DNA from 4 places in the Bacillus sp. BC08 genome. Region 3 is predicted to be linked to each of the others. Evidence: riboswitches for the same ligand, from Rfam matches in the RefSeq annotation. Region 3 holds a riboswitch; each other region holds the start of a gene.
The links. A riboswitch is a leader RNA that binds a small molecule or an ion and turns the genes downstream of it on or off. The one in region 3 is predicted to bind S-adenosylmethionine.
Positions count from the first base shown of each region.

Region 1: linked by a shared signal. The riboswitch ahead of ACXVYO_RS06770 (hypothetical protein) and the one ahead of metI (cystathionine gamma-synthase/O-acetylhomoserine thiolyase) in region 3 are both predicted to bind S-adenosylmethionine.
Region 2: linked by a shared signal. The riboswitch ahead of ACXVYO_RS00705 (peptide ABC transporter substrate-binding protein) and the one ahead of metI (cystathionine gamma-synthase/O-acetylhomoserine thiolyase) in region 3 are both predicted to bind S-adenosylmethionine.
Region 4: linked by a shared signal. The riboswitch ahead of ACXVYO_RS10255 (cyclase family protein) and the one ahead of metI (cystathionine gamma-synthase/O-acetylhomoserine thiolyase) in region 3 are both predicted to bind S-adenosylmethionine.

Region 1 covers NZ_JBTGPA010000027.1:98,330-102,583, reverse strand. Annotated here, with positions in the region: gene ACXVYO_RS06790 (ABC transporter ATP-binding protein) at 1-552, shown strand, start outside; gene ACXVYO_RS06785 (ECF transporter S component) at 525-1,226, shown strand; gene ACXVYO_RS06780 (YwiC-like family protein) at 1,411-2,133, shown strand; gene ACXVYO_RS06775 (hypothetical protein) at 2,166-2,357, opposite strand; SAM riboswitch class I at 2,480-2,578, shown strand; gene ACXVYO_RS06770 (hypothetical protein) at 2,619-2,936, shown strand; gene ACXVYO_RS06765 (SWIM zinc finger family protein) at 3,191-3,580, shown strand; gene ACXVYO_RS06760 (NAD(P)H-dependent oxidoreductase) at 3,604-4,179, shown strand; gene ACXVYO_RS06755 (group-specific protein) at 4,176-4,254, shown strand, end outside.
Region 2 covers NZ_JBTGPA010000007.1:48,914-53,167, reverse strand. Annotated here, with positions in the region: gene ACXVYO_RS00705 (peptide ABC transporter substrate-binding protein) at 87-1,727, opposite strand; SAM riboswitch class I at 1,861-1,965, opposite strand; gene ACXVYO_RS00700 (aldo/keto reductase) at 2,119-2,952, opposite strand; gene proC (pyrroline-5-carboxylate reductase) at 2,954-3,757, opposite strand; gene ACXVYO_RS00690 (GRP family sugar transporter) at 3,970-4,254, opposite strand, start outside.
Region 3 covers NZ_JBTGPA010000035.1:576,794-581,047, reverse strand. Annotated here, with positions in the region: gene ACXVYO_RS21095 (bifunctional homocysteine S-methyltransferase/methylenetetrahydrofolate reductase) at 1-903, opposite strand, end outside; SAM riboswitch class I at 974-1,083, opposite strand; SAM riboswitch class I at 1,287-1,396, shown strand; gene metI (cystathionine gamma-synthase/O-acetylhomoserine thiolyase) at 1,638-2,750, shown strand; gene metC (cystathionine beta-lyase) at 2,747-3,910, shown strand; gene ACXVYO_RS21080 (cysteine hydrolase family protein) at 4,072-4,254, shown strand, end outside.
Region 4 covers NZ_JBTGPA010000030.1:124,365-128,618, reverse strand. Annotated here, with positions in the region: gene ACXVYO_RS10270 (S-adenosylmethionine decarboxylase related protein) at 1-392, shown strand, start outside; partial or broken gene ACXVYO_RS10265 (ATP-binding protein) at 577-1,047, shown strand; gene ACXVYO_RS10260 (hypothetical protein) at 1,272-1,652, shown strand; gene ACXVYO_RS10255 (cyclase family protein) at 1,680-2,312, opposite strand; SAM riboswitch class I at 2,397-2,509, opposite strand; gene ACXVYO_RS10250 (PRK06851 family protein) at 2,658-3,767, shown strand; gene ACXVYO_RS10245 (nucleotidyltransferase domain-containing protein) at 3,889-4,254, shown strand, end outside.

The DNA of each region.
Region 1 (4,254 bases), on a different contig from region 3:
AGGATCGGGTATGTATCACAACATCCGTACTATCATTTTACATTTGATACAGTGTGGGAAGAAGTGTATGAACGTGCACGTGAATTATACGGAGAACAAGGAAAAGAAATAGCAGAAGATATGTTGAAGAAGTTTTGGTTGTGCTCGCTTAAAGATCGCCATCCGCATGATTGTAGCGGGGGAGAACAACAACTACTTGCGTTATGTACAACGTTATTATCAAAGCCAACTTTATTATTACTTGATGAACCGACAAAGGGATTAGATCCATGGAAGAAAGAAAGAGTAGGAGAGCTATTTAGGAAATTACAAAAAGAAGGCACAACAATTGTAATGGCAACACATGATATTGAGTTTGCAGCGAAATACGTTGATCAATGTATGATGTTATTTGATGGAGCAGTTATTATGAATGATGCACCGAAAGAATTTTTTAGTGGAAACTTCTTTTATACAACATCCATCAATCGATTCATTCGAAAAGAATTGCCATATGCATTAACGTGGGAGGATGTGTACGAAGCGTGTCCAAACGATATGTTGCATTCATAATATGTATTTTTGCAGTAATAATAGGCACATTACTCTTTACGACGCTTATCATGGATGGTTATTACATGTTAAGTAGTTTGTTTTTATTAGTTGTTATTATGTTACCTTTCTATATCCGCTTTGAAAGAAAGGCGTTTGTTTCACGTGAAATTGTTCTCGTTGCTGTGTTAGCGGCAATTGCAGCAGTTAGCCGCGTACCATTCTCTATTTTACCAAGTGTACAACCGACTTCATTTATCATTATCGTTTCTGCGATTGTGTTTGGGAGTGAAACTGGTTTTATGATCGGTGCAACAGCAGCTATCGTATCAAACATTTTTTTAGGACAAGGTCCGTGGACGCCGTGGCAAATGTTTTCCTGGGGCATGATTGGTTTTATAGCTGGATTATTACGGAATACATTTTTAATGAAAAAGCTATGGGGAAGACTTCTATACGGATTGTTTGTTGGATTTTTATTTGGCTGGATTATGAACTTATGGGGGCTTCTTGGGTTTATACGTGAGGCAACGTGGGAAGCTGTCGTTTCGTATTATATCGCAAGTTTTTATTTCGATTTAAGCCATGCGATTTCGAATGTTATTTTCTTACTACTATTTAGTACGTCTTGGATTACGATTCTTACGAGATTTAAAAAGAAATATGGCATATTAGATAAGCATAACATGGCATAGAAAAGCATATTCATATAAGGTAGGGTCGCGACTTACATATTCGTTTGCCTCTTTCATGCTTCTTACATATTGTAAGGAGCATTTTTTATTGTCAAAAAATCGATTCAATATATGTCGGCTATTATATAAAATTATTTGTATAATAGTATGTGAGAACTATTTTCAAAAGGGAGGTGTATAGTTAATGAAGTTAGTTATTCCGAAGCAACACGGTGCATGGGCCATGCTCGTTATACCATTTCTATTAAGTGTCATACTTGGGAAACCTACTATGTATCATATTCCATTGTTTTTAGCGTGGTTCTTTATCTATTTAGCTACGTATCCATTTCTTACGTACATAAAGCAAAGACGAAAAAAAGAGTTTTTACACGCAGCAATTGTATATTTTATCATCGCTTTCGTATTTGGGATGATTTCTCTAGTATATGAATGGCGCATTCTTTTATTCGTAACAGTAATGATTCCATTATTTATAGTAAATATGTATTACGCCCGTCAAAAGAATGAAAGAGCGTTACTAAATGACATTAGTGCGATTATTGTTTTCTGTATTGGTGGTTTAGTTAGTTATTATTTTTCAATGAAACTTATAGATAAAACAGCACTATTTATTGCGCTTATATCATTTTTATATTTTTTAGGAAGTACGTTTTATGTGAAAACGATGATACGTGAGAAAAACAACCCGAAGTATCGTTTTATATCATGGGGGTATCATATTTTATTAACAATCATCGTATTTGCTATCAATCCGTGGTGCTCTCTTATCTTCATACCGAGTGTCATTCGGGCAATTATGTTGTATGGTAAAAAGATTTCTATTATAAAAGTAGGTATTTTAGAAATTGCTAATTCTGTATATTTTTTAATTATAACGGTAATAATTATGAAGTATGCCATTTGAAAAAGCTTCCCACCTTATGATGGGAAGCTTTTTCAATCTTGTTCTAAAATGTGAACCGTGTAATCACAACGTTGAATAGCTTGTTCGATCGCATAAAGGGATTGTTCAATACGTGCGCGATTAAAATCTTTTTCCACAGTCTGTAGTGCTGCTTCTAAACAATGTTTTGCTTCTTGTAATGATTGAAATGAATCTTGTACATATCCGCGAGCATTTTCGTGCATTTCATAATCCTCCTTGCATATTCATATATGTATAGTATGAGCAGTAAAGAAGAAAATATTATTTGTTATATTTGTTTGACAATTAAAATGAAATTACGTATAGTAAGAATTAAGTGAATATTTTCTTATCCAGAGAGGTGGAGGGACTGGCCCGATGAAACCCAGCAACCGCGATGCAGGTGCTAATTCCAGCAGAACATATTTGTTCTGGGAGATAAGACGAAGATATATACGTAACTTCTTCTTATCGGAGAGGTTTTTTTGTTGCAAAAAAACCGATTACGAAAATTTATATTAAGAAGAAAGGGGTTGCGAAGTACTGTGACACTCGAAAAATACGTAAAACTGCGTAGTACAGTTTATGAATATATGATAGAGCAAGATAAGCCAATATCATTGTTAGATATTCAAGAACATATCGTTTCGCATCATGAAGGAAAATTCACGAAAAAGATGTTACATCAATTTTATTTATCAAGACTATTAGATGAACTGAAACTGGATGGGAAAATTACATTAGCTGATGAATATCTCTATACGGAAAAAGGGGTATTTTATAAGGCGGGAAAAGGGAGCTAAGCTCTCTTTTTTTTGAAGTATGTAGAGTAAAAGACTGCTTAAGCAGCCTGATACAAGGGAATGGTGTTGAGTGTGTAGTGTCAAAGATTGAATGTGCCTGAAAGAGGCACTTCATATCGGCTGCAAATGAAAAGAGACACCTCCGCCGAATAGGTGTCAGTCGTTTTGTCATATAGACTTGCTATTTGACAGTTATTAGAATAACATGCAGGGGTTATTGAAGTCAAAAGGGAATTAAAGGAAGAGGTGTTGTTATGTACGCTTACTTATTACAGGATATAACGAAATGGATTCCTAAGTACATTTTGGATAAAGGGTATGAATATTATGAAGAGGGACATGTAGACGATGTTGAAATACAAGACAAGAAAATATTTGCTTTCGTTACTGGAAATGCAGGAAACTATGAAGTGATTATTGATCTTGAAGATTTTACAGAAAGTAGCTGCGAGTGTCCTTATGAGAATCTTTGCAAGCATATGGCGGCAGTTGTTTATGATATTCAAAGTGCTGGTGAAAGTACGGTGAAAGAGAAACTAAAAGATTTAGACAAAGAAGAGTTACTTACAGTATTAAACCGTTTATTACAAAGTTCGAAAAACGTGCAAATTGTAGAGAAGATGTTAAAGAAGGGGAAACTTTAACTTAAAGAGGGAGTTGTTTTGTAGTGAATGTACTACTTGTATACGCTCATCCCAGTCCTTCCAGTTTTAACGCGGCGATTTTAAAGCATGTGCAAAAAGGATTACAGGAAACAGATCATTCGGTTACGGTACTTGATTTATATAAAGAACAATTTGATCCCGTCCTTGTATTTAATGAGGAGAAGAAAAGACGTGATTTAGTAAATGAAGAAGAAACAGCCCGGTACAGAACGTTAGTAGAAGAAGCAGATACACTTCTCTTTATATATCCGATATGGTGGTGGGGGATGCCTGCTATTTTAAAAGGATTTATTGATCGCATTTTCGTTGCTGGTTTTGCTTATAAATACGAAGGAGCCCTGCCGAAAGGATTATTGAAGGGGAAGAAGGCGTGGGTGATTAATACGTTAGATTCACCGTTATGGTACGTCGCACTATTATATCGATCAGCAGATTGGATTATGATGAAGCGAGGTGTATTACGTTTTTGCGGCATTCGCGATATAAAACGATCTGTTTTTCAATCTGTGAAAACGAGTAAAGTAGAGAAACGGGAAAAGTGGTTATTACAAATAGAAGAAAAGGCTCGTACATTATGAATGAAATGGAACGTATTATAAAGTGTTGTCAGTATGATAATGAACTTTTTCGTACATATATTAATTGTTTAATCC
Region 2 (4,254 bases), on a different contig from region 3:
CTTTTCATATGTTTTGCTAAAAAAACAATTGGTGCGGGTTAATAATCAGTGGGGATGAAGAGAACCTAACTGATTAAAGTTTCGCTTTATTTTTCAATTTTTGCCCATTTGAAGTTTAATTGACCTGCAAAGTCTACTTGCACAATTCCTTTTACATAAGAACGTTCTAAATAAGATTCGCCTTTTTGGTAAAGAGGAGCGATAACAGAGTCTTTAAATAATATTTTCTCGGATGTTAGTAATGCTTCCCAGCGAGCTTTTTCATCACCAGCTAAAGTTGTTTTTACTTTTGCTATTGTTTCATCAAACTCCTTATTAGAGTAATGATCTAAGTTGTAAGGGTTATTCGTTGTAAATAGCTCAAGGAATGTAATTGGATCCGCAAAGTCAGGGCTCCAGCCGTCAATTCCAATTTCGTAGTCACCTTTTAATAAAAGTGAAACTTGTTGTTTACGTGGTTGCGGCTTTATATTTACCGTTAAGCCATCTAAATTCTTTTCTAGTTGTCCTTTTAAGAATTCACCAGTTTTCTTTTCAAGGTCACCGTCACTTGTTAATAGTTCTAACGTTATTTTTTCAGACCCAAGTTCTTGTTTTGCTTTTTTCCATAATTCTTGAGCAGATTTTGTATCAACCTTTGTTAAATCGCCGTTTGCAGCACGGAAATCTGTTCCGTCAGGTCCTTTTGCAAAGTTTTTCGGCACGAGACTAGAGGTTGGTGTAGAGCCGTCATTTAATAACGTATTTACAAAGGATTTTCGATCAATTGTTTGATCGATTGCTTGGCGTGCAGAAACGTTTTGAAGTACTTTGTTTTGTTGATTCATACGTAGAAACTGTACCCCTACGTTTGGACGTTCTTTAAAGTTAGCATCCTTTTTATATTTATCAACGAAGTCAGATGTTAGTTTGATACGATCTAATTGTTTTGACTCGAATAAATTTACTTCTGTAGATTTTTCTTTTACGACGTTAAAATTGATTTCTTCCAGTTTGACAGTATCTTTATCCCAATAGGTAGGGTTTTTCTTAAATTTAAAGCTTTGTTCGTGCTTCCAATCGCTTAGTGTAAAAGCTCCGTTGTACAAGAGTGTATTATCTTCTAATGCATACTTATCACCTTGTGCTTTAAAGAATTCCTCGTTAATTGGTAGAAATGTAGGGAACGCTGTTAAGCTAATAAAGTATGGAACAGGACGTTCTAATTCTACCTCAAACGTATGGTCATCAATTGCTTTTACACCAAGTTGATCGGCTGGAAGTTCTTTGTTGTTAATTTTTGTTGCATTTTTAATATCAAAGAATAGAAATGCATATTCAGAGGCTGTTGCTGGATCAACAGCTCTTTGCCAAGCAAAGACAAAGTCTTTCGCAGTAACAGGAGTGCCGTTTGACCATTTTGAATCTCGTAAATGGAATGTGTATTTCGTCTTATCGCCACTTACTTCATGAGATTTTGCAACACCAGGGACAGGTTTGTTACCTTCACCAAGATTATACAAACCTTCAAATACGTTTCTCATTACTTGACCAGAATCAGTATCTGTAGCACGAGCTGTATCCATTGTTCGTATTTCAGTAGGTGAAGATAAGTTTAAAACCTGCTTACTAGGCGCCTCGTCTTTTGCATTTGCTCCACTTGCTTCGTTTTTATAACTACCGCAACCAGTTAATAAAATACTTACTCCTACAACTGATGCAATACCGGGTACAAACTTCTTTTTCATTTGATTTTCCTCCTAAATAATTAAGTTTGGATGATGATGAGGGAAATGAAAAATAAAAAAATCCCTCTTTTCATATTGAGAAAGAGGGATTTTTACGTACAAGTTATGCACCCGTATATAAACGAAGTCCCTCATTCTATCTTTCAAGCATAAAGCTTGCAGGAAGTGGCACAGTATTCAAAATGAACCTGTTGCCGAGGTTTCAAAGGGCCAGTCCCTCCACCTCTCTTGATACAATGAGTAAACGAATAAACTTTATTAATTTTTGTGTTTCTTTGATAATTCAAAATATTACACCTTGGATAATGAAGTGTCAACCAAATGAAATATAGTTTAAATTTTCAGTTTTCTCTAATGAAAAAAACCACTGCATATGGCAGTGGTTTTTCTATTAGAAGTTAAAGTTATCTGGATCTGGACCAACGCGACGATCTTCATTTAGAGCTTGAATTGCTTTCATGTCATCAGCGCTTAATTCAAAATCAAATATATTTGCATTTTCAATAATGCGATGTTCTTTAATAGATTTAGGGATTGTTACAACTTCGTTTTGTAGATCCCAGCGTAAAATAATTTGTGCAGTTGATTTACTATATTTTGTTGCAATGTCTTGTAATGTTGGGTTGTCTAGCAGTTGGCCTTGCATTAATGGTGACCAAGCTTCAAGTTGGATGTTATGTTCTTTACAGAAAGCATGCAGCTCTTCTTGTGCTAAACGTGGGTGGTATTCCACTTGGTTGACCATTGGCTTAATTTCAGCAATTTCAAATACGTCTTGTAAGTGGTGAATATGGAAATTACTCACACCGATAGCGCGAACACGGCCATCTTTATAAAGCTTTTCTAACGCTTTCCATGATTCAGTATATTTCCCTTTTACAGGCCAATGTACTAAATATAAATCTAAATATTCTAGACCTAATTTCTCTAATGTAGTTTCAAATGCTTGAAGTGTTGTTTCATATCCTTGATCGCTATTCCATACTTTTGATGTAATAAATAATTCTTCACGTGAAACACCTGATTCACGGATCCCTTGTCCAACGCCTTCTTCGTTTTGATAAATTGCTGCAGTATCAATACTGCGGTAGCCGTTTTTAATTGCTGCTTTTACAGATTCAATTACTTCTGAACCATCTTCTACTTTAAAAACACCTAAACCGAACCAAGGCATTTTTACACCGTTATGCAATGTTGTATAGTCTTTTAAACTTGTTAAATTCATATTATTTCCCCCTAGCTTTTTTGTTTGTTGCTTCTACTGCTTTTTGAATTGCTTCTGAAAAATTATATTCATATAAAGCTTTGAGGCCTTCAGCTGTGGAACCACCGGGTGTTGTTACTTGTTCGCGGAGATTAGCTGGATCTTGCGTTTGTTCAAGCATAGAAGCAGAGCCGGAAATCATTTGAATGACAAGGTGTTTTGCGGTTGCTTCATCGACTCCATAACTTTTTGTTGCTTCAATTAAGCTTTCAGCAAAGTAATAAAGGAAAGCTGGTGCACTTCCAGTAACTGCAGTAAGCTGATGAACTTCCTCTTCAGTGCAAAGTTGCGAAGTACCAATGCCTCTTAAAAGCAGTTGCAGGGTTTCTTGATGCATCTCGTTTACTGATTGTCCCATTGTATATAAGGAGATAGACTTTCCAATTTCGGCAGCTGTGTTCGGCATAATCCAAGCAACAGGTATTCCCCCGGGAAGTCTTTCTTCTAAATAAGATGGGCCAATGCCAGCAGCTACCGTTACGACAAGTTGATTCGATAGTAACGGAGATAATTCTGCTAATAATTCTTCATGTGCAGAAGGTGGCATTGCTAAAACAATCGTATCAACAGATGTAACATGCTGCTTCCAATCTGTTGCAGTAGACACATTATATCGTGCTCGTAATTGTTCTAGCTTTTCTACGTTGCTTCGGTTAGAAACGATAATTTCTTCGATGTATTCTTTGCTTGTTTTAAGTAATCCGGAAAATATAGCTTCTGCCATACGACCAGCACCAATAAATAGAATTCGATGTTTAGTTATCATATCCTTTATTCCTTTCTAGTGGAGATATGTTATAAAAAACGATACCATTTTTAAGAGAATTTTGTAAAAAGAAAAGACTTATCGTGAAAAGAATGGAATGAGAGGGAGGAGAGGTGATACAAATAAGGCTATAAAGATTATTATATTTAAAAAATAGTTGTAATAAAAAATCCCTGAGGCATAATTGCTTCAGGGATCAATAGATTATAAGTTTATGCTTTTGTCATACCTAACAATACAGCGCCGCCGATAATTAAAACACTACCTAGTGCAATAAAGATCAATTGACGTTTTGTTTTCTTTTCACCTAAGAAGACAATTGCACCGAATGTTGAGATAACGATTCCAGTTTGAGATAATGGGAAGCTTGTTGCTACTCCGACACGTGGTAATGAAAGAAGTAAGAATAAGTTTCCAGTTCCCCATAGTAAACCAGATAAAGCATTACGGATTGCATATTTGTTAAATGGTTTATGTTTAGACGTCAGTACAACCGC
Region 3 (4,254 bases):
TGTATGAACTACTTTTGGTCTTTGAATCGTATCCTTTTCTATTACAGGTGTAACATTTGCAATTGCACGTTTCATACTTTCAATATGTTCTGGAGTCGTGCCACAACAACCACCTAATAACCGAATACCTTGCTCAATAAATTTTGGTGTCATCGCTTCGAAATAAGCTGGACTTCCCTCATATACGTAACGTCCCTCCACATAATTTGGGAGACCTGCATTCGGATATGCTGACAAGTATCCATTTTGCGGAATCGATATCATTTTAAAAGCTTCCGTCATATGAAGCGGTCCTAGTTGGCAGTTCAATCCAACAACATTTGCACCGTAATCTAGAAGTTGTTTTAAGATTTCATTTACATCATTTCCATTTTGAGTTGTGCCTGCCTCATGCAATGCTAATTGAGCTACAATTGGAATATTCGTTTGTTTTCGTAACACCTGAACAGCATGAAGTAATTCAAACTCATCATAGAAAGTCTCTAATAGCAGTCCATCAACCTGTTCTTCTAGTAATGCACTTGCCTGCTCAAGTAGCATAAATTCTCGCTCCATATCAGTTGTTGTAACAGCTCCGATATGTTTCATGCCACCAATTGTTCCTAAAATTGCATTTCTCTCTGTCACAGATGCTTTCGCCAATTTTACTGCCGCTCTATTAATTTCAGTAACTTGATTTTCTAAACCATACATACGTAATTTCGCTTCATTTGCTCCGTACGTATTTGTTTGAATTACATCAGCCCCAGCAGCTACATATTGCTTATGAATCGATATAATTAAATCCGGATCAGATATATTTAATTCTTCAAAACTACTTTGCAAGCCATGTGAATGTAATAACGTTCCAACCGCCCCATCACCTATTACAATTCCTTTTGATAATAAATCTAGTAATTTCACAAATCTCCCTCATTTCTATCAATATAAAAACCCCCTCTTCACTTTGAAGAGGGGGACATAATCAATCCTCCTCTTATCATGCAAAACATTCGTTTTGCAGGTATTAGCACCGTTTCAAACATTTTGTTTGAAGGTTGCCGGGTTTCACAGGGCCTTTCCCTCCACCGCTCTCAATAAGAGTTTGTCTTTATTATTTTATTTATGTAGCTAAAAGGAAATACGTTCCCCTTTTAACAATGTTTGTTAATTTTTTAATAAATTTAGCATGCACAAATGCAAAAGTCAATGACACTTGCGGAAAAATAAAAATTATTTAAAATAAAGTTGCAATTCAATTATCTTTTGTTGTAAAGTTAAAAACATAATAAAATTTCATACGAACATTCTTATCTAGAGAGGTAGAGGGACTGGCCCTATGACGCCTCAGCAACCATTAACATTTGTTAATAAGGTGCTAATTCCAGCAAATTGTGAAAAATTTGACAGATGAGAAGAAGACTCTATTCAAACCGAAAGCCTTCTTCTTAGAAGGCTTTTTTTATTTTCCCCCGCTATTTGAGGGCAGTAAGATTCCCAACTCAAAATTCAGCTGAAGCAAAGAAGTTAGGTGAGAATCGACTGCCCGTAAAAGCCCGATTGGTGAGGGCTGATGATCAGTGGGGGATGCCCCCTCACTGATTAATGTTTCACTTTACATTCACTTAATTGTTAATTTAAAAAGGAGGAATTTTTACATGTCAACTATTGAAACAAAACTAGCACAAATCGGAAACCGGAGCGAAACTACAACAGGAACTGTTAATCCGCCTGTTTATTTCTCAACTGCTTATCGTCACGAAGGAATTGGTAAATCTACTGGTTTTGACTATTCACGAACTGGAAATCCAACTCGCGGTCTTTTAGAACAGGCAATCGCAGACTTAGAATACGGCGAACAAGGTTATGCCTGTAGCTCCGGAATGGCGGCTGTTCTCCTCGTCCTTTCGCTATTCCGTTCTGGAGACGAACTTATTGTGTCTGAAGATTTATACGGTGGCACTTATCGATTATTTTCTGAGCACGAAAAAAAGTGGAACGTTCGATGTAGATACGTAAATACACAATCTATTAAACAAATTGAGAAAGCTATCACAACTGAAACGAAAGCTATTTTCATAGAAACTCCGACTAATCCATTAATGCAAGTTACTGATATTACCGCTGTCGCAACTGTAGCAAAAAGACACGGACTACTCCTTATTGTCGACAACACATTCTACACACCTTATATACAGCAGCCATTAACAGAAGGTGCAGACATTGTACTGCATAGTGCAACGAAATATTTAGGCGGGCATAACGATGTACTAAGCGGACTTGTCGTTGCAAAAGGAAAGGAACTTTGTGAGGAAATCGCTCATTATCATAATGCATCAGGCGCGGTCTTAAGCCCATTTGATTCATGGCTATTAATTCGTGGTATGAAAACGTTAGCGCTTCGCATGAGACAACATGAAGAAAATGCAAAAGCAGTTGTTGCTTATTTAAATGATGAAGATGGTGTGACAGATGTATTTTATCCTGGAAGAGGCGGCATGATCTCATTTCGTTTAAAAGATGAAACTTGGATCAATCCATTCCTACAATCTTTATCCTTAATTACATTTGCTGAAAGTCTCGGTGGTGTTGAAAGTTTAATGACATATCCGGCAACACAAACACACGCTGATATTCCTGAAGAAATCAGAACAGCAAACGGTGTATGTAATCGTCTTCTTCGATTTTCCGTCGGTATTGAAAATAGTAACGATTTAATTCAAGACTTACAGCAAGCCATTAAACTTGTAAAAGAAGGTGTAAGAATATGAGTTATTCTATAGATACACTTTTACTACACAACCAATATAAACACGACTCGCAAACAGGAGCTGTTAACGTTCCCATCTATAACACATCAACATTCCACCAATTTGATGTAGATACGTTCGGGAAATATGACTATAGCCGCTCTGGTAATCCAACACGTGAAGCGCTTGAAGATATCATTGCTTTATTAGAAGGCGGAACAAAAGGATTTGCCTTCGCATCGGGAATTGCAGCGATTTCTACTGCATTCCTCCTTCTTTCACAAGGTGATCACGTACTCATTTCAGAAGACGTATACGGAGGCACTTATCGAATTATAACTGAAGTTCTCTCACGTTACGGTGTTTCACATACATTTGTTGATATGACCAATTTGGAAGAAATAAAGCAGAACATTAAGCCAAACACAAAACTCTTTTATGTAGAAACACCTTCTAATCCACTTTTAAAAGTGACAGATATTCGTGCTGTTTCTCAACTTGCCAAATCTATTAATGCCCTTACTTTTGTTGATAATACATTTTTGACACCATTATTCCAGAAGCCACTTGATCTTGGTGCCGACGTCGTTCTTCATAGTGCCACAAAATTCATTGCCGGTCATAGTGATGTTACTGCCGGGTTAGCTGTTGTAAAAGATGCCGAACTCGCCCAAAAACTTGGATTTTTACAAAATGCATTCGGCGCTATTTTAGGTCCTCAAGATTGTTCTCTCGTGCTTCGCGGCCTAAAAACATTGCATGTACGTCTTGAACATTCAGCTGCTAACGCCAATAAAATTGCACACTATTTACAAGAGCACGCTAAAGTTCAAAATGTCTATTATCCTGGTTTACAAACACATCTTGGATTTGACATTCAACAATCTCAAGCTACATCAGCCGGAGCTGTCCTATCTTTCACTTTACAATCAGAAGACGCACTCCGCCAATTTTTATCAAAAGTAAAATTGCCTGTCTTTGCCGTTAGTTTAGGAGCTGTCGAATCGATTCTTTCCTACCCAGCTAAAATGTCACATGCCGCACTATCACAAGAAGCTCGTGATGAAAGAGGCATTTCTAATTCATTACTTCGATTATCCGTCGGTCTTGAAAATGTAGACGATTTAATATCCGATTTTGAAAATGCCCTTTCTTATGTAGAAGAACCTGTAAATGCATAGGACGAACAAAAGATATGAAATTAAGTTTTCATATCTTCTTTTTATGCTGTTGAGTATATTTTTTACTTTTCGTATAGTTCATAAAAAAACGAAAGAGCACCATCTATTTCCAAGTAATAAATTAATTGATATATTAAGAAGTAAAAAAAGGGGCAAAAATAATGGATACTTGTGCAGATGTTTTAATCGTTATCGATTTACAAAATGGAGTATGTTATAACGAAGAACATTTATTTGACTTACAAAACCTACTTACAAAAGTAAATAACAGAATTTCTTCCTACAGAAAATTAAACAAACCCATTCTTTTCGTTCAACATTGTGATGATGATTTAGTACCCGAA
Region 4 (4,254 bases), on a different contig from region 3:
GGAAGAATTTAGATAAGGTAGAAGATTTATGGAACTGGAATCGTAAAGTATTTAATCCAGCGGAAGAAGAGATTGCTGGCGAGGATTTAGTTGGTGTATTACTCGTTTATGAAAATAGCGAGACATATATGTATAACGTGATGAATAGCAGTCAAGTTTTTCGTAAATATAAAACAAATGCAACTTACTTTCAAGTAGGATGCGGAATTTATGCTGGTTTGTGTAGTTTACTTTTCGATAACTTTAAACAAGGTGCCTATTATGTAGAGGAATTATTATTAAATACAGAAAGTAAGTATGGAGAATATTTAAATTTATATATGAAGGATTTTGTAGTAGGGGGAAATGATTTTACGGATGGACTGCTACATGATCGGGTAAGATGGATATAAGTTGTGACGAAAAGGAAGGAGGAATCTCCTTCCTTTTCGCGTTATAAGGTTACATATTGCTCTGAAAGTAAGATAATATGTAGAGTTTTTGTATTGATCATGAGGAGTATTTATATGAACAAAGTTATAAGCTTACTTTATGAGGAAAGAGAAGCTTTAAAAGTATTTAAAAAAATTAACGGATTTGTTAGGGAAACTAAAGCCAATAAATTATGAATGGTGTAATATACGAGCAATCCTTTTATATGTTGTACAGCTAATGGAAAGTTATGCAGTGTAGTATAGAGTGGGATTTCATTCGCAAGTAGATGGGAATTTACCTGTTATAAATGGTGATGATAAACGATTAAAATAAGTGTTATTAAATATTATTAAAAATGGAATAAAATCAATGCCAGAAGGTGGAGATATTCATATCCGTGCATATCGAAAAACTGAAGGGCATTTGTGCATGTCTGTTGATGAGCAAGGCTTTGGTATAGAGAAGGAGAAGCTAGAGAAGGTTGGAAAGGCTTTTTACACAACAAAGGAAAATGGTATGGGACTTGGATTAATGATTACATTTAAAATTATTAAGGAACATCAAGGAAGTATCGCGATTCAAAGTAGCGTGGGAATAGGAACGAAAGTGGAAATTTCTTTACCGACAGTATAATGCACTAGAAGAAAATATTTTTCAGAAAAGTGTTCTTGTTGTGTAAATATAAACATTTTATAAAATGTTTAAAGAAGGGTTTTTTTTATAAAATACTTCGTTTATAATGGAGGAAAATATCGACATGAGATTTGTTATTCATGTAACGGTTCGGTAGTGTTAGGAAAAGAAGGGGTGCACGCGCATCCTTTTTTCTATGCAGATATTATGAAAGAGGTGGTATGATGGAATTAACATTAAATTCGACTGTATGCTTGCACACGATTCAATTTCGAAAAGAGCAAAAGAATTATATTGTCAAAGATACAATTACAGGAGAAAAATATGAAATGCCGCCACTTTGGATTGATGCATTGGCAATGATGCGTGACGGTTTTTTATTGGGAGAAATTGAGGAGAAATTAAAAGAAGAGTATCCAGACGAAGAAATAAATATGTTAGCATTTACGAGGCAACTGTTAGAGCTAGAGCTTGTCGGAATGGTAGATGGGGAAGAAATAGCTTGTACAAAGAAGAAAGAGAAAGATTATTTGGCTTGGTTACGTCCTCGTGTTGAGCAATTCTTTCTTAGTTTAAATAAAAAAAATAGAAGCAAAGGTCAATGATGATCTTTGCTTTTTTGTATAGTTTGTTTAAAAAATTACAGCGAATGCCCTTGCGAAAGCACCGTCGCTATCTTTAATTTTTAAAGGTGCCGCTGAGAAGAAGAAACGCTTCGTGTGAATGGCATCTAAGTTTGTTAAGTTTTCAATTAAACAAATATTATTCCCAAGTAGTATGTGATGAATTGGTGATGTTTCTGTCGTTACCTCGTCAGGAGAAATAAAATCTAAACCGACCGATTTTACTTTTAATTGAACTAGTTCTTCGGCTAATTCTTCAGAAAGATAAAAAGCTTCTTTTTCATACGCTTCTGTATTCCATTTAGTAGATAGATTGGAATGGAAAATAACAATATCCCCTTCTTGTATATCAACATTATGCAATACTTCCTTACGTAACTTTCGCTCTTGAATATGAGTTACATCGATAAGAACGGCTTCGCCTACAAATTGATCAAGGGGGAGTTGGTCAATAGTCGTTGCGTCTGAAATGAAATGTGCAGGAGCATCACAATGTGTGCCAACATGGACGACAGAATGAAAATCTGTAACTTGATAGCCTGTCTCTTCAACGCTTGTAATGGCTCCTAAATTGATTTTTGGTGTTCCAGGGAATTGGGACATATTGTTTTCAAATGTTTGTGATAGGTCAATTACTTTCACTTTAAATACCTCCAATATATGTTTTAAAATAAAAAAACTCACCTTTCATAATCAAGAAAGATGAGTTTTGCACACAATAGTTACGTTTTATCTTTCAAAATGCAATGCATTTTGCAGGAATTAGCACCTATTCAGTTTGTATAAACTGAGGTTGCTGGGCGTCAAAGGGCCGGTCCCTCTGCCTCTCTTGATAAAGACATATTAAATTTTAGTTCTGAATATTCATTGTATTTAAATTGTAATTCATTTCCTTTTTTTGCGCAATATAAAATAGGTATTCACCCAAATAAAGCTGCTCGCATATTGTAGCTTATGTAAATAGAATGCTGCGAAGGAGTGAGTGCAGTGACAGGGAATGTATTGAATTATTACGCTGGTGGAAATACAGCTAGAGGATTTCATAATTTATACGATGAGAATTTGAAAGGGTTAGACAGATTATTTATTTTAAAGGGTGGTCCTGGAACCGGGAAATCTTCTTTAATTAAGGCAATAGGTCGTGAATGGGTTGAAAAAGGATATGATATTGAATTTTTACATTGTTCTTCCGATAATAAATCGGTTGATGGTGTCATTATCCCGAAGTTAAAAGTAGGAATTGTTGATGGAACATCTCCGCATGTTATCGAACCGAAAACGCCAGGAGTTGTTGAGGAGTATATCAATTTAGGGGTTGCTTGGGACTCAGATAAATTAAGAAAGCAGAAGGTAGAAATTGAACGATTTGTTTCAGAAGCAAGCAAGGCTTTTCAAACTGCTTACGCTTGTTTTAACGAGGCACTAGTTATACATGATGAGTGGGAGAAAATATATATTAATAATATTGATTTTAATAAAGCAAATGAACTAACTGATCAGCTGATTCAGAAGCTATTTACAGATAAAGGCGGGAAACAATCGCTTGTGAAACATCGTTTTTTAGGAGCGGCTACACCGAAAGGAGCAGTTGATTTTGTTCCTAATTTAACAGAAGGATTACCACATCGTTATTTTATAAAAGGACGCCCAGGCTCTGGGAAATCAACAATGCTCAAAAAATTAGCTAAGGCAGCAGAAGAAAAAGGCTTTGAAGTTGAAGTATATCATTGTGGATTTGACCCCAATAGTCTTGATATGGTTATCGTAAGAGAATTAGGGTTTGCAATTTTTGATAGCACCGCACCACATGAATATTTTCCAAGCCGCGAAGGTGATGAAATTATAGATATGTATGCCCTTATTGTGACACCAGGGACGGATGAGAAGTATGCGACAGAAATTCGCGATGTTTCGATTCAATATAAAGCAAAAATGAATGAGGCGATGTCTTTCTTAGCGAAAGCGAAATCAGTTCGTGATAAATTAGAACGAATTTATATTACTGCTATGGATTTTTCAAAAGTAGATGCATATAAAGAGGAGATTCAAAAAGAGTTTGAACGAATTGCGGTTAGTGTATCAGAAAAGAACAAGTAAAAAATGAAGCATTTTGATAGGCTGTCGGGAATTTTCTGACAGCTATTTTAGTATGTAGTAAACTTAGTAATATATTTGTCGAATTTCCAAGGAAATAATCAAAAAATGGAGAGGGTATGAAATGAGAGAGAAAATTAGAGCGGAGTTAGAAAGAATTGAAAAAGAGAATGATGTGAAAATTTTATTTGCGGTAGAATCAGGGAGTCGTGCTTGGGGGTTTCCATCGAAAGATAGCGATTATGATGTTAGATTTGTTTATATGCATCCCGTAGAGTGGTATTTATCAATTCATGATAAACGAGATGTAATTGAGTATCCGATTAGTGACGATTTAGATATAAGTGGATGGGATATTAAAAAGGCGTTACAACTATTCGCAAAGTCAAACCCAGCTTTACTTGAATGGATTCGATCACCGATTTTTTATTCGAAAAACACTCATTTTCCAGAACAGCTTCAGCAAATGAGTGATAAGCAATTTGATCCA